DNA from 4 places in the Psychrobacter sp. UBA6739 genome. Region 1 is predicted to be linked to each of the others. Evidence: predicted binding sites of a transcription regulator. Region 1 holds the regulator's gene; each other region holds the start of a gene.
The links. Region 1 encodes PhoB, which activates phosphate uptake and scavenging genes when phosphate is short. Its sites were predicted from a motif close to TGTCATNAANCTGTCATAA; they were not measured.
Positions count from the first base shown of each region.

Region 2: pstS (phosphate ABC transporter substrate-binding protein PstS) is a predicted target of PhoB. The motif match lies at 1,819-1,837, and genes of this name have one in related genera.
Region 3: B2575_RS11275 (inorganic phosphate transporter) is a predicted target of PhoB. The motif match lies at 2,650-2,668, and genes of this name have one in related genera.
Region 4: B2575_RS11885 (porin) is a predicted target of PhoB. The motif match lies at 2,212-2,230, and genes of this name have one in related genera.

Region 1 is NZ_DKHR01000015.1:54,110-57,748, forward strand. Features, by position in the region: gene asd (archaetidylserine decarboxylase) at 1-389, opposite strand, end outside; gene dtd (D-aminoacyl-tRNA deacylase) at 502-957, shown strand; gene phoB (phosphate regulon transcriptional regulator PhoB) at 1,114-1,818, shown strand; gene phoR (phosphate regulon sensor histidine kinase PhoR) at 1,899-3,002, shown strand; gene B2575_RS03675 (M23 family metallopeptidase) at 2,999-3,601, opposite strand.
Region 2 is NZ_DKHR01000022.1:16,730-20,368, forward strand. Features, by position in the region: gene pstC (phosphate ABC transporter permease subunit PstC) at 1-386, opposite strand, end outside; gene pstS (phosphate ABC transporter substrate-binding protein PstS) at 583-1,746, opposite strand; TPP riboswitch at 2,039-2,163, shown strand; gene thiC (phosphomethylpyrimidine synthase ThiC) at 2,410-3,639, shown strand, end outside.
Region 3 is NZ_DKHR01000053.1:30,483-34,121, forward strand. Features, by position in the region: gene B2575_RS11265 (FFLEELY motif protein) at 1-210, opposite strand, end outside; gene B2575_RS11270 (ATPase) at 464-2,092, shown strand; gene B2575_RS11275 (inorganic phosphate transporter) at 2,701-3,639, shown strand, end outside.
Region 4 is NZ_DKHR01000055.1:15,979-19,617, forward strand. Features, by position in the region: gene B2575_RS11880 (CTP synthase) at 1-796, opposite strand, end outside; gene B2575_RS11885 (porin) at 992-2,074, opposite strand; gene B2575_RS11890 (malate synthase G) at 2,807-3,639, opposite strand, start outside.

The sequences.
Region 1 (3,639 bases):
AAACTGCCATCCGCAAAATAGCGCCCATCTTCACTGTCAGCAAGAAGTTGACCAACGTCATAATAGCGACCTTTTGCTTGGAGCAATTTATGGTCGTCAATTTGACCCAACTGCGAGATAATACCATCGGCAGGACTGACGATACCATGAGGCGTCATGTCGATAGGGCGCGCGTCTTCTTTTAGCTCACGAGTAAAAAAGTCATTGAAGCTCTCATAGGCGTTGAGACTTTGGCGCTCATACTCGTCCAAGCTGACGTTGTAGGCTTTAGCAAAGCTACGGATAAACGTGCGTTTAACATAAGGATGGCGGCTAGCGGCTAGACGCCCAGCAACTTTACTCAGTTGCTGCTGCGGGACAAGCTGTTGTAAAGTAGTGAATACATTCATAATGAGGCTACCAAAATAGGGTGTGATGTAATAATTAATAAGCAAGAGAGTGGCCGTATTTTATCATGGACGGCGTATTATTGTATGGGCATAATTGGTAAGGAATCCGTAAATGAAAGCACTTATACAGCGCGTACGCCATGCTAGTGTCACCGTCGACGCGCAGTGTGTTGGTACGATTGAGCAAGGCATATTGGCTTATATTGGTTTAGGGCCTGATGACGACCTAACAAGCGCCCAGCGCATGGTGGATAAAATCCTCACCTATCGTATTTTTGATAATGATGATGATCCTGCCAAGTACGGCAAACTGGATAAAAACGTCCAGCAAGTTGGTGGCGGACTGTTATTGGTATCACAGTTTACGCTAATGGCAAAAACAGACAAGGGTCGTCGCCCTGACTTTGGTGGTGCGATGGCACCTGATGCGGCGCAAGCGTTGTTTGCGCAATTGGTCGCCTATGCCAACACGCAACATCCAAACGTGGCAACTGGTCAGTTTGGCGCTAATATGCAAGTGTCGAGCGTCAATGACGGGCCATTGAATTTCTTGTTAGAAGTGAATTGAGTAAACTAAGCATTAGCCGTCACGAGACCTATGAACCACTTAAAAGTTGAATGTCATTAAACTGTCATAATTACCCCGTCTAATAGGGAGCAGCAGGCGAGCATTTATCGCCTTTTTTGTCAGCTAAATGTTGTCCTCTAACACTGAGAATGCCGTATGTATAATGAGCAAATTTTGATTGTTGAAGATGAACCTGCGATTCGTGAAATGATCGTCATGACGCTAGAGATGGCGGGATTTGATAGTTTACAGGCAGCGGATGTATCTGAGGCGCACCAACAAGTAGTCGATCACCGCCCTGCGCTGATTTTGCTAGATTGGATGCTGCCCGGAGATAAAAGTGGCATTGATTTTTGTCGATTGCTCAAAAACGATGAGCTACTCGCTGAGATACCAGTCATTATGTTGACGGCTAAAAGTGAAGAGGACAGCAAAGTGCATGGCCTTGATGCTGGTGCTGATGATTATATGACCAAGCCTTTTTCGACACGAGAGTTAATATCCAGAATCAAAGCAGTATTGCGTCGTAGTAACGCGCTCAGTAGTGATAAACCTATCGAAATCGGCAATTTGAGCCTTGATCCCAAAAGTCAGCGAGTGACAGCGGCTGGTAAAGTGGTTGATGTTGGTCCTACGGAATATCGATTATTGGCATTTTTTATGAGTCATCCAGAGCGTGCCTATACGCGGACGCAGCTGCTAGACCAAGTATGGGGCGGTAATGTATATATCGAAGATAGAACCATTGATGTGCATATCAAACGTTTGCGGACATTACTACGACCACATCAATGTGATACGTTGATACAGACAGTACGCGGGACAGGCTATCGATTTTCTAGCTTTATTGAACCAATTTAACGGACGGTTTTTATTCGCTATAAAAGCAGTATGTCAATCGTAGCACAGTGAAAAACGGCGAATAGTGATAAGGATGATGGATGAACACCCTAATATCGGCTCAAGGCGACCAACAAAATAAATCACTGCTAGCAACTCAGCAGAATACAACGGATCAACTCAAAAAAATTAGAAGCGCACTACGCGCATTACGAGATGCGGTGGTTTTGCTCAATGACGATGATGGGCTCGAATGGTGGAATCAGGCCGCCGAAGATTTAATGTTGTTACAATTATCAGATAAAGGTAAGTGCATTTTTGACTTTATCAGTGCGCCTGAATTTCGTCAGTATTATCAGGCGACGACCAACCCTAACGATGGCGCTCAGGATGGTGTGCACATTGTCTCGTGGCGCGCGCCCAAGCGTTATCTAAAGTGTGAGCTCACGCCTTTTGGCGATGAGAAGCTGCTCATCATTTATGATGTGACGCGCTTGCATCATTTGGAGGAGATGCGCCGCGATTTTGTGGCGAATGTCTCGCATGAGTTACGCACACCGTTGACCGTCATGATGGGCTATCTAGAAAATTTTTCGGATCAGCCAGATATGCCGCCGCATTGGAAGCGCGGGTTTGAGCTGATGAGCCAACAGACTGCGCGTATGAATAGAATTGTAAATGACTTATTGCTGTTATCTCGTATCGAAATCGAAGAAACCCATGAGCTCAGTTATATTGATATGACCAAGCTGCTGACCCATGTTTATGATGATGCGCAAGCGTACAATCAAGAATATGGGCATACCATTCACTTGCAGATTGACACTTATGACGGACTGTATGGCTCAGAGATGTATCTAAATAGCGCGCTTTCTAATCTGGTGATTAATGCCATCAAATACACGCCCAAGGGCGGTAATATCGCCATTAGCTGGACAAAAACGTCAGAAGGTTGCCGATTTGCCGTCGAAGACAACGGCATTGGTATTGCACCTGAGCATATCGCACGGTTGACGGAGCGTTTTTATCGTATTGATAAAGGTCGTAGTCGGGCGACTGGCGGCACAGGGCTAGGTTTGGCAATTGTTAAGCACGTTTTATATCAGCATGAGGCTAATTTACAAATTGAATCAGTAGAAGGGGTAGGCTCGACGTTCAGTATGGTATTTCCAGCTGCCCACATTAGATCAGCTGCGATACCCTAATCTTTTTGTAAAAGTGGGTAAGGGTTCACTGCACTACCATTGATATAAATACCGTAATGCACATGTGGCGGCGTACCTTTTGCATTGCCACTGTCGCCGACGTAGCCGATGATATCGCCGGCATTAACCCAGTCGTTTGGACTAATATCTGCATAATCTTCTAAATGCGCATAATAATGCCCTGCGCCGCCTGGTCCAACCACGACCACCACACGACCGCCTAACGTATTTTCACCAACTTTGCTGACGATGCCTTGTGTCGTGGCTCGTATTGGTGTGCCTCGTGCGGCAAAGATATCGATACCTTCATGACTGCGACCTTGACTGCGTGCAGCGCCCCATGTATCTGTTAGATGTTGTTCTGGAAGTGGACTGGGTAAGCTGTTTTCCGTCGGTAGTTCTTGCTGTAACAAACTGAGCTGTTGCCATTTTGCTATCACAAATGACTGAGTTTGTTGGCTGATACCGGGTAAGAGCCTATCAAATACAAATAATAGCATCAACAATATAGCCGCTTTAATGAGCACACTGAGTACACGGCTTAAAAAAGTTAGCCTTTTCTTTGGCTTTGATTGCGGGTTACTGCTATCTGCTGGCATCTATCTCTCTTTAGTTTTTTAAATTAGTTTTCCTTATT
Region 2 (3,639 bases), on a different contig from region 1:
CACATACCGTAAATGATAGAAGGGATACCCGCTAATAACTCAATGGCAATACCAAGTGGTTTTTTGAGGAAGGTTGGGCACATCTCGGTCAAAAATATGGCAATGCCAAAACTGATTGGTACTGCAATCAAAATCGCGATAAAGGATGTCACCAACGTACCATAGATAGGTGCTAGCGCCCCGTATTCATTGGCGACCGTATCCCAATTATTACTGGTATAAAATCCAAGACCAAATGCCTGAATGCTCGGCCACGCTCCAATGATCAAGGAGACTAAAATGCCGCCCAACGATAAGAGTACTAATATGGCAAAAGCCTTAGTAGCATTCACAAACAATAAGTCATAACGCTTTTGTTTAGCCAGTTGGGACCTTAAATCATTCATAAGTGTCTCAGCATTAAATAGAATCAAGTCAAAATAGTAGAAGCATTCATTCGGTTTTATCACAACAAACTTGTCATCAAATTTGCTGTGATAAAACCTCTCAAATAACTACCGGAGAATAGTTATTCGAGAGGATAACTCGAAAGGGACTAGTAAGGCACTGACAAGGTATTAAAGAATATTTAGCAGAAACAGGTTACTGAGCAGGCTTATAAACAGGCTGTCCATCACTGCCTTTTACCTCATTCCATTTTTCCTTGAATAAGGCAACGGCTGCATCAGAAAATGGTACGTAATCGAGTGCCATGGCATTATCGTCGCCTTGGGTATAAGCCCAATCAAAGAAGTTCAACACGCCAGCCACTTGCTGAGGATTCTCTGGCTGCTTATGTACCAAGATAAAGGTCGCAGCAGCGATCGGCCATGCTTGCTCAGTCTCAGAGTTGGTGATGACTTTATAAAAGCCCGCTTGTTTTGACCAGTCGATATCACCTGCCGCAGCAAATGTCTCAGCAGATGGCTGAACGACGTTGCCAGCAGCGTTTTTCAATGCAGTATGTGACATGTTGTTTTGCTTAGCGTAAGCATATTCCACATAACCGATAGAGTTTTTCATACGGTTGACGTAGCTTGAAACCCCTTCGTTACCTTTACCACCTGCACCAGTCGCAGACGTTGGCCATTTGACTGTTTTATCAACCCCGACGCTGTCTTTCCAGTCTGGTGAAACCTTGGCAAGATAATCCGTAAAGTTAAACGTTGTCCCTGAACCGTCTGAGCGGAATACCGTCGTGATTGCTGCATCTGGCAAGGTCAAATCTGGGTTCATGGCTTTGATTGCAGGGTCATTCCAGTTGCTAATCTTACCCAAATAGATGTCTGCCAACATTGCACCGTCTAATTTCAACGCGCCCGGCTCAACACCGTCGATGTTTACGATAGGTACAACACCGCCGATAACCGTCGGAAACTGAATCAAGCCTGCTGCGTCTAGCTCTTCAGGCGTCATCGGCGCGTCAGACGCCCCAAAATCGACTGTCTTTGATTCGATTTGTTTGATACCACCAGAAGAGCCAATCGACTGGTAATTGACTTGACCACCGGTAGCAGCGTTATAGTCGTAAGACCATTTAGCATAGATAGGCTGCGGGAACGATGCCCCTGCACCCGTGATATTCATAGCGATATTCTCAGCAGATTTAAAACCTGCTGCAGAAGCAGATGCTGTCTGAGTAGTTGCTTCAGTGGTGGTGACAGCGCTACTGCTATCCGCAGCTGACTCTGTCGTTTCAGTCGATTTATTACATGCCGTAAGCACTAATGTACAACTAACGGCCACTGCTAATAACGAATAACGCATGTAGGACTCCTAAAGTTTAACAACGATACAAAAAAGCATTGTTTGTGACATGCGTGCTATCTTGCCAAATTTTTATGACAGTTTAATGACAACCTCCAGAATCTTTCATTCGCTTTACATAATATTTAGATAAGCTATCTACAGCTAAGTAATATCAAGTGATTTTAATCACTGGTACTCTAGAGTCGTTCTCATAAAAACATCGAACCTCAAAATCAACGCCTGATATTTTCATCTAAATATCATTAGCCCTCATTGCAGAACTTTGTTAGTATTGAGTTGATTTACAACACTGACAGACTCGGGGTGCGGTGTATTATTGACTGACTGATCGTTGGTTCTAATACATTCGCTGAGAGATCACCCGCCGAACCTGATGCGGTTAGTACCGACGCAGGGAAGTCTTAAGCACTTTGTTATTTATGACAATGGACGCGTAGAAATACCTTTTTATCATCACTACTGTCTGAATATGCGTAATGCATGACCTGATAGCGACGATCGATACAAAGCTGCGTCTGATATTTGATAACCAATACCTGTGACGATATTTTTGGTTGTAGGGTTGTACTCACAATATAAACTTGTCTAGATAACAGATGCTACCTCCGCAGATACTGGCGGTGTTGATTTTATTCAAAAACCAACACGCTAGGACAGCATATGACTATTTCAAACCCCACCTCGAATACCCGTGCCGCTCAGACCCATATCCCAGCCAGCGCCTCACTCAATGCCACTGACAGCAAAGCGGACAAAAAAGCAAACGCCCTAAAAACACCCGCTCACCGCGATCAAACAGACGTGCGCTTTGAAGAAGATGCTCGCGACTTACACCGTATTTTGCCCGCGTCCCGTAAAGTTTATATCGAAGGCTCACGTCCTGATATTCAAGTACCAATGCGTGAGATCACCCTTGACCCTACTCCTGTGCAAGGCGTTTCTGAGAACGAATGGGAACAGAATCCACCCTTTTATGTGTATGACACCTCTGGCATGTATACCGACCCCAACGTCGAGATTGATTTGACGAAAGGCTTGCCGAAACTGCGTGAAGGCTGGATTGCTGAGCGCGGTGATACCGAGCAATTAAGCGGACTGTCTAGCTCTTACGGAATGGCACGCGCCCGCGATATCAGCACTGCTAACCTTAGATTCGCTCATATCGACAAACCTCGCCGTGCCAAAGATGTCGATGGCAAAGCAGGTAACGTCACGCAGATGTACTATGCACGCCGCGGCATCATTACCCCTGAGATGGAATACATCGCCATTCGCGAAACGCAAAAACAGCATGAGCTAACCGATATGCGTCAACATGACGGTGAGAACTTTGGCGCTAATGCGCCGACGGTTATTACCCCTGAGTTTGTGCGGAGTGAAGTGGCTGCAGGTCGCGCGATTATTCCAAACAATATCAATCACCCTGAATCTGAGCCGATGATTATCGGACGCAATTTCTTGGTGAAAATCAACGCAAATATCGGTAACTCAGCGTTAGGTTCTTCTATCGATGAAGAGGTGTCTAAAATGACGTGGGCCACGCGTTGGGGTGCGGATAACATCATGGATTTGTCGACTGGCAATCATATTCACGAAACGCGTGAATGGCTGATTCGTAACTCGCCCGTACCAATTGGTACGGTGCCAATTTATCAAGCGCTAGAAAAAGTCGATGGCGTGGCTGAAGATTTAACGTGGGAGATATTCCGTGATACGCTGATTGAGCAAGCAGAGCAAGGTGTCGATTACTTTACAATTCACGCCGGTGTGCTGCTGCGGTATGTGCCGCTAACTGCTGGACGCTTAACGGGCATCGTCTCGCGTGGCGGATCTATCATGGCGCAGTGGTGCATGTTTCATAATAAAGAGAGCTTTTTATATACTCATTTT
Region 3 (3,639 bases), on a different contig from region 1:
AAACTCATCGCCGCCATACAATTGTGTCAAAAAATAATCTGCCATCAGCTGATTTTGAGGTTGCTCAAACAAGGTTTTATGAGTGTTTTGAATACGATCTCGTTGCCAAGCTTGCACTTCACTAAGTTTATCGTTTAGTGCCAAATTTTCATGATAAGGCAGTGCCCAAAAACGGTTCAAATGTTGTTGTAAGTCGGCTAAAGAGGCCATGGTCAGTAAACCTGCATAAAAGTAAAGAGGGTTAAAAGGTTGCGAATAAAAAGCTCAGGATAAACCATGTTTTATACTTTTGGTTTTTGTATTTATAGAGCGTAATTACAGCATGTGTCTGAGATTGTGTTCACCTTAAAAGAAAATAAAGCAGAATACAAATGTCAAACTGTTACATAGCAGCGTTATTTACCGAATTGCTGCAATGCTATGATGACGCTAACACGCTTTCAATCATAGGATGATGACAGTTATGAGCAAAAATAATAAGACGACTGAATCCACCGCACCACAAGCGCTAAGTGCACAGTTTAGTGAGCAAATTGTTGATGAGCGCCTAACCCCCAATCCCCTGAGCCAGTTTTCTATGGACAACGATGCACTGAGATTGGCACTGGTCACGGCCCAATATGCTCTACGAGCAACGCGGCAGCAGACGCCGCCAATCCTCAATAAACCAACAGGGCTATTGGTATTGGTCAATGGTATGGAGCAGGCAGGCAAGGGCACTGCTGTCAAGCAATTGCGCCAATGGGTAGATCCTCGACTACTTAAAGTTGAGGCAACCGTTGGTGATTGTCCCTTAGCGTATCAGCCGATTTGGCAGGCACATACCAAGGCGTTACCTCGTCATGGCGATGTAATGGTTTATTTTGGCAACTGGTATGCTGACCTGCTTTATAGCGTCATGCGTATGGCAACGTCAGACAACGACAAAGCGTTACCGATTGCGCAATGGCAAGCCTATTTACAGCAGCAGCTTATTAAGCTACAAGCATTCGAACAAGATTTAGCTGCCAATCAAACCCGACTGCTTAAATGCTGGTTCCATGTCGATATCGAAACGTTGCAAGCGCGACTGAATGACGATGAAGCCGATCCGCAGTTTTTATACCAAATTGACTGGAATAGTAAAAAAGTTATCGAAACCTTTAATCAAGTGGCTACCGTTCTGCTACGCCAGCAAGATGATTGGATCATCATTGATGGTGATGACAAGTCAGATGCGGCTGACCACTTTTGCCATGAAGTGCTACAAGCGATGCAAACCGCGCTAATGAATAGTAAAAAAAATACAGTAAAAATCTCTGATAAATCAAAGGCTAAGAAGCAAGCTCAGCAAGCACTCAAATCAGCAAAGTTTGAACCTGTAAAAATTCCTAAATTTTTAAAAGATATCGATGATGCAGAGATTGATAAGTCGGACTACCGTGATGCGTTGGTAGAAAAACAAGTTCGCCTTGCCCAGTTGCTGCGTGCGCGCAAAGGGCGTCATATCGTTTTTGCCTTTGAAGGAATGGACGCTTCTGGCAAAGGTGGCGCGATCAAAAGATTGGTGGCGCCGCTCGACCCACGCGAGTATCAAATTTATAATATCAGTGCGCCAATGCTATATGAGCTGCAACATCCTTATCTATGGCGTTTTTGGACCAAACTTCCGAACGAGCAAACCGACCGTATCAGCCGTATTGCCATTTTTGATCGGACTTGGTATGGGCGCGTTTTGGTTGAGCGCATTGAGGGTTTTGCCACGGATGAGGAATGGCAGCGTGCTTACGATGAAATCAATCGTTTTGAGGCGGATTTAGCCGCGGCGGGGACAATCGTTATCAAATACTGGTTGGCTATCGATAAAAAAGAACAGCTTAAACGTTTTGAGGCACGTCAGGAGACACCGCACAAGCAGTTTAAGCTGACGGACGATGACTGGCGTAACCGTGATAAATGGTCGGATTATGTGCAGTCTGCGGCGGATATGCTGGCACGTACCGATACAGAGTACGCACCGTGGTGCGTCATCGCGACCAATGAGAAGCGTCAAGCACGTTTGGATGTTTTAGATCATGCGATTAAGCAACTATCAGCGGTGTGTGGCAGCTGATATGCGATTGGTCATTATTATATATTTAACGTTAAATAAATTCAGGGAAAGAGAGTATAATGCGGCGTTACAGCAGGATGTTTTCTAACACATATGCTGGCAGTTACAAATCTTGCAATATCATCATGCATTATGCGCTTATATTTAATATAATAGGCGCGTAATAGCTCCTGCTGTGCACTAAACTCACTGAGTGAGTAGCGTGTTTTATCCTTTGACACAGACATTTTAATCACTCTGGTTAATAAGTTTGGTAAAGGTTCTTACAATAGCAGTTATTAGCATCAAAATTATTACTACGACATCTCTAAGCCGCAAGCTGCTGTAATCAGACGATTTGGCAATATTCCTTGCGGCTTTGTGACATATTGAGTGATGTGTTTTACCTTATTTACTATCTTTACGTACAATAAAATACGAGTAAATATAAGGTAAGCGCTAGGGTAAAGCACCAAGATAGCAGTAAGAAAAACCGTTTTTTAGCAAGCATATTGCGCGTTTCATATACGTTATATTAATGTCAGAAGCTATCACGAGCATTATTAATAGCCGCGCAATGTCATCAACCGCCTATAATTTCAATCAGCTTACGCAGGACGTATCAACGTATGGGTATTAGCAACAGTTCTACAGAGCCAGTCAAATCAGTCGGTTCTATGAGAATAAATCTATTTTTTGCCATTTTACTGATTGCGATGACCGCCTACTTTTTGTGGTGGGGTCTAGATTACACGATGCGTCAACAGACGACGCTATTTATTGTGGCTACTGCTTTTGGTGTCTTTATGGCATTCAATATTGGTGGTAACGATGTCGCCAACTCCTTTGGTACCTCAGTAGGTGCAGGGACATTGACCATTCCACAAGCGTTGGGTATCGCAGCGATATTTGAAGTGTCCGGAGCCGTACTGGCAGGTGGTGAAGTCACCGATACCATTCGAAGCGGCATTGTCGATTTAGATGGTCTTTCAGTAACGCCCAACCAATTCATTTATGTCATGCTGTCAGCGCTCATCGCTGCCGCATTTTGGCTGTTATTTGCCACCAAAAAAGGTCTGCCCGTTTCGACCACGCACGCCATTATTGGCGGCGTTGTTGGTAGCTCTATTGTATTAGGTATCACGTTAGGTGGTACTGAAATGGCATTGTCAACGGTGAATTGGAGTACGATTGGCACCATCGCGATTTCTTGGGTATTATCACCGCTATTGGGCGGCGTTTTGTCCTATGTATTATATGGACAGATTAAGAAAAATATCATCGAATATAATGATAGAACAGAGGCGCACATTGCGACTTTGAAAGGCGACAAAAAAACCTTAAAACAAAACCACAAAGAATTTTTGGACGGTTTAACAGAATCAGAACAACTTGCCTATACGTCAGCGATGTTGCGTGATCAAGAAATCTACAAAGATGATGATTGCGATGTTGAAGATTTAGAGACTGATTATTATAAACAGCTTTATGAGATTGAAAATGAACGCAGCAACCTTGATACGCTAAAAGCGTTGAAGCAATGGGTTCCTATCATTGCGGCTGCAGGC
Region 4 (3,639 bases), on a different contig from region 1:
AACCAAAACGCTCACAGATCAAATCATCAAGATCCTGCTCATGAAGCGTGCGTGGTATTTGATAAATACTTTGCGCATCTTCACACATAATGACTGCACGCTCTTCCACATTGGTGAACAACGCTATTTTGCGACGGTTGTCTTGCGAGATGTGGTGATCAGAGCGGCAAATCAATATGTCAGGCTGCAAACCGATAGAACGTAGCTCTTTTACTGAATGCTGCGTTGGTTTGGTTTTGGTTTCGCCTGCACTAGCAATGTAAGGAACTAGCGTCAAATGCATCAGCATGGCTCTATTGCGACCAAGCTCTACTTGCATTTGGCGGACGGCTTCCATAAATGGTAACGATTCGATGTCACCAACCGTACCGCCAATCTCAATAATAGCGATATCATAACCTTCACCACTGGCTAAGATTTTACTCTTAATTTCATCAGTGATATGTGGAATAACTTGTACTGTACCACCAAGATATTCACCACGGCGCTCTTTATTCAAGACGTTTTGATAGATACGACCACTAGTAAAGTTATTGCTCTTACTCATTTTTGAATGGCGTAAGAAGCGCTCATAGTAACCCAAATCTAAATCAGTCTCTGCACCATCTTCGGTGACGAATACTTCGCCATGCTGGAATGGGCTCATCGTACCTGGATCGACGTTGATGTACGGATCCATCTTGGTCATCGTGACGGTCACGCCACGGGCTTCTAAGACCGCTGCAAGAGAGGCTGCGGTGATACCTTTTCCTAGTGAGGACACTACCCCACCGGTCACAAATATAAACTTGGTCATAGTACTCTGTCGGTAATTGGTAAAGAAGGATTTTACTAAAAATACGTCAAAAAATATAGGGCAAAAGCATAAACTCTTTGAAACATTCAAGTTTTAGTACTTAGCTATTATAACGCACTACCCACTCAAAAAGGATATAACAAAAAAAACTCACCCCGAAGGATGAGTTTTTATAATCAGATTCTAATGCTTAGATTAGAATTTGTATTCTAGACCAGTACCAACTACGAATACTTCAGCATCGCCTTTTACCTTGGCAAGTATGTCTTTATTAGTAATAGGATCTTTAACACCAGTGTTATACATAGTATTAACGTTATCAGCATTGTTCATACCAGCATAGGCATGCATGATGATATTGTCTTTAAAGAAGTACTTACCGCCAACAACGATCTGATCTGATTCAGCGTTATCAATACCAGCTAGATTGTCAGTCTTGTTGTACTGAGTGTAAATAGAAGCTGGACGTGCAAAGTTAGCTAGCGCCATTTGAGCACTCACAACTAGACCTTTTTCTTTTTCAGAACCAGTAAAGTCATAATCTGCAACCTGATACAAAGCACCGAGTGTTATAGGGGCTGCGATGTATTTTCCTAAGTCTACAGTGGCCGTACCACGGATGATATCACCATTGATGTTTTGGTCTTTATCATAAGCCACACCAGCAGTGAAGCCTGTACCTTGGTCAAACATCATTGCAACACCGAAGCCCGCATCATTGTTGAAATTATCATCATCAGAGCTATACATAGCATACAATTCTAATGGTAGGTTATTGTATTTTGGTGCAGCCCAGATCACTGAGCTATTAATACGACCACTATCAGCCATATTCAACGCTTCAACAACGTCGTCTTCCATTTCATTCGTACCCATGTTATCCCAATAGCCTTCGTTAACAACAACGTTGTTAATTTTGTCTAGGCTAGATTGGTTTTTACCAACACGGAACTCACCGAATTGCTTGTTATTAATACCTAGGTATGTATCACGGTTAGAGAAAGTATCATTATCACCATCGATGCTTGTGCCATACTCTAATTGATAAATAACATCAGTATTAGCAGTCATGGCTTCAGAGCCTTTGAAACCTAAACGTGAAGAATGAGAGTTGATTTCTATTGTATCTTCATCAAAGTCATTTACATTACCAACTGAATTATATTCAGCATTAACGTAGTCGGCAGCTAAGAATGCTTTACCATAAACAGTTGGTGCTGCATTGGCTGCAGATACAGATAAGGCAGCAACTGCTGTAGCTAAAAGTAGTTTTTTCATGGGGTATCTCCACTTTACAATTTTAGTAATAAGCTAGCTATTATTAGCTGGTGCTCATAATGGTATCGTCACAAATCCTCAAAGATATAATGTGTAACTGGCTACCGAGATTAGTCAGAAACAAGTGTGGCGAAGTTCTATTACAGTAAGATGAAAAAAACAATGACTTACATAACTGGGATTAAAAAGTAAATGCCATGTAATCTTAGGTCTTTATCGCTCCGTTGCGTAACATCCGTTACCAAACTCATACTTCGAATACAAGCATAACAACTTTGACATAATTTGCAACATTTTTTTTAGATTTTTAAACCCAGTATTTGTTGAACACCATATCTACTATAGAATGTGGTTCATTGTAAAAAAATCCCTATCTGCTCAAATAGATAAAGATATTATTGATTAATATAATTACCAAGAACTTGAAACTATCGTAATGAATACTCTTTGATTAACAAAAATAAAGCCGTACTTGTTCATTAACAAGTACGGCTAATAAAAAATAATAAATGTGGTTTATGACATACTGACAGTCACAATTGAGATCGAAAAATTGCTACAAGAACAGTAAAAAAGGTATTTTCACTGCTCTTGTTTCCAGACTATAACCTTAGTCAATGGCTATCACAGACTTCTTATTAAGTATAAAAACCAAGAAGAAGCCTAGTCAGTCATATAAGTCTCATAATGTAATATCAAGCATGCCATATTCTAATATTAACCTGCGCAATATTAGCAGCCTGCTTTTAGATCAAGGCGTGCCTGATGTAATAATGGCTCAGTATAGCCACTCGGCTGCTCGCGACCTTTAAACACTAAGTCACAGGCCGCTTTGAATGCATAAGAGTGGTCAAAGCTATCTGCCATCGTCTGATAGTCACTATCGCCTGCATTTTGCTCATCAACTACTTTTGCCATACGCTTCATCGTATCCATCACTTGCTGCTCGCTCACGACATCGTGATGCAACCAGTTGGCAATATGTTGACTTGAGATACGTAAAGTCGCACGGTCTTCCATTAGACCCACATCATTGATATCCGGTACTTTAGAACAACCAACGCCTTGGTTTACCCAACGCACAACATATCCTAAGATGCCCTGAGCATTATTGTCTAGCTCTTGCTGTTTCTCTTCATCTGTCCAATTAGTATTTTTTGCTAATGGAATGGTCAAAATGTCGTCTAAGCTGGCACGCTCACGTGATTTTAGGCTGTCTTGAACATCAGCAACACTCACTTGATGATAGTGCATGCTGTGCAAGGTTGCCCCTGTTGGTGACGGTACCCATGCGGTACTGGCTCCAGACTTAGGATGTGCAGCTTTGGTGTCCATCATCTCTTTCATCTCGTCAGGCTTCGCCCACATGCCTTTACCAATCTGAGCAACACCTTGTAAACCAGTCTCTAAACCGATATCAACGTTCCACTGCTCATAAGCTGGCTGCCATGCTTGTGACTTCATCTCACCCTTAGGTACAAATGGACCTGCATTCATGCTGGTATGCATCTCATCACCAGTACGATCTAAGAAACCTGTGTTGATGAAAATGACACGCTCTTTCG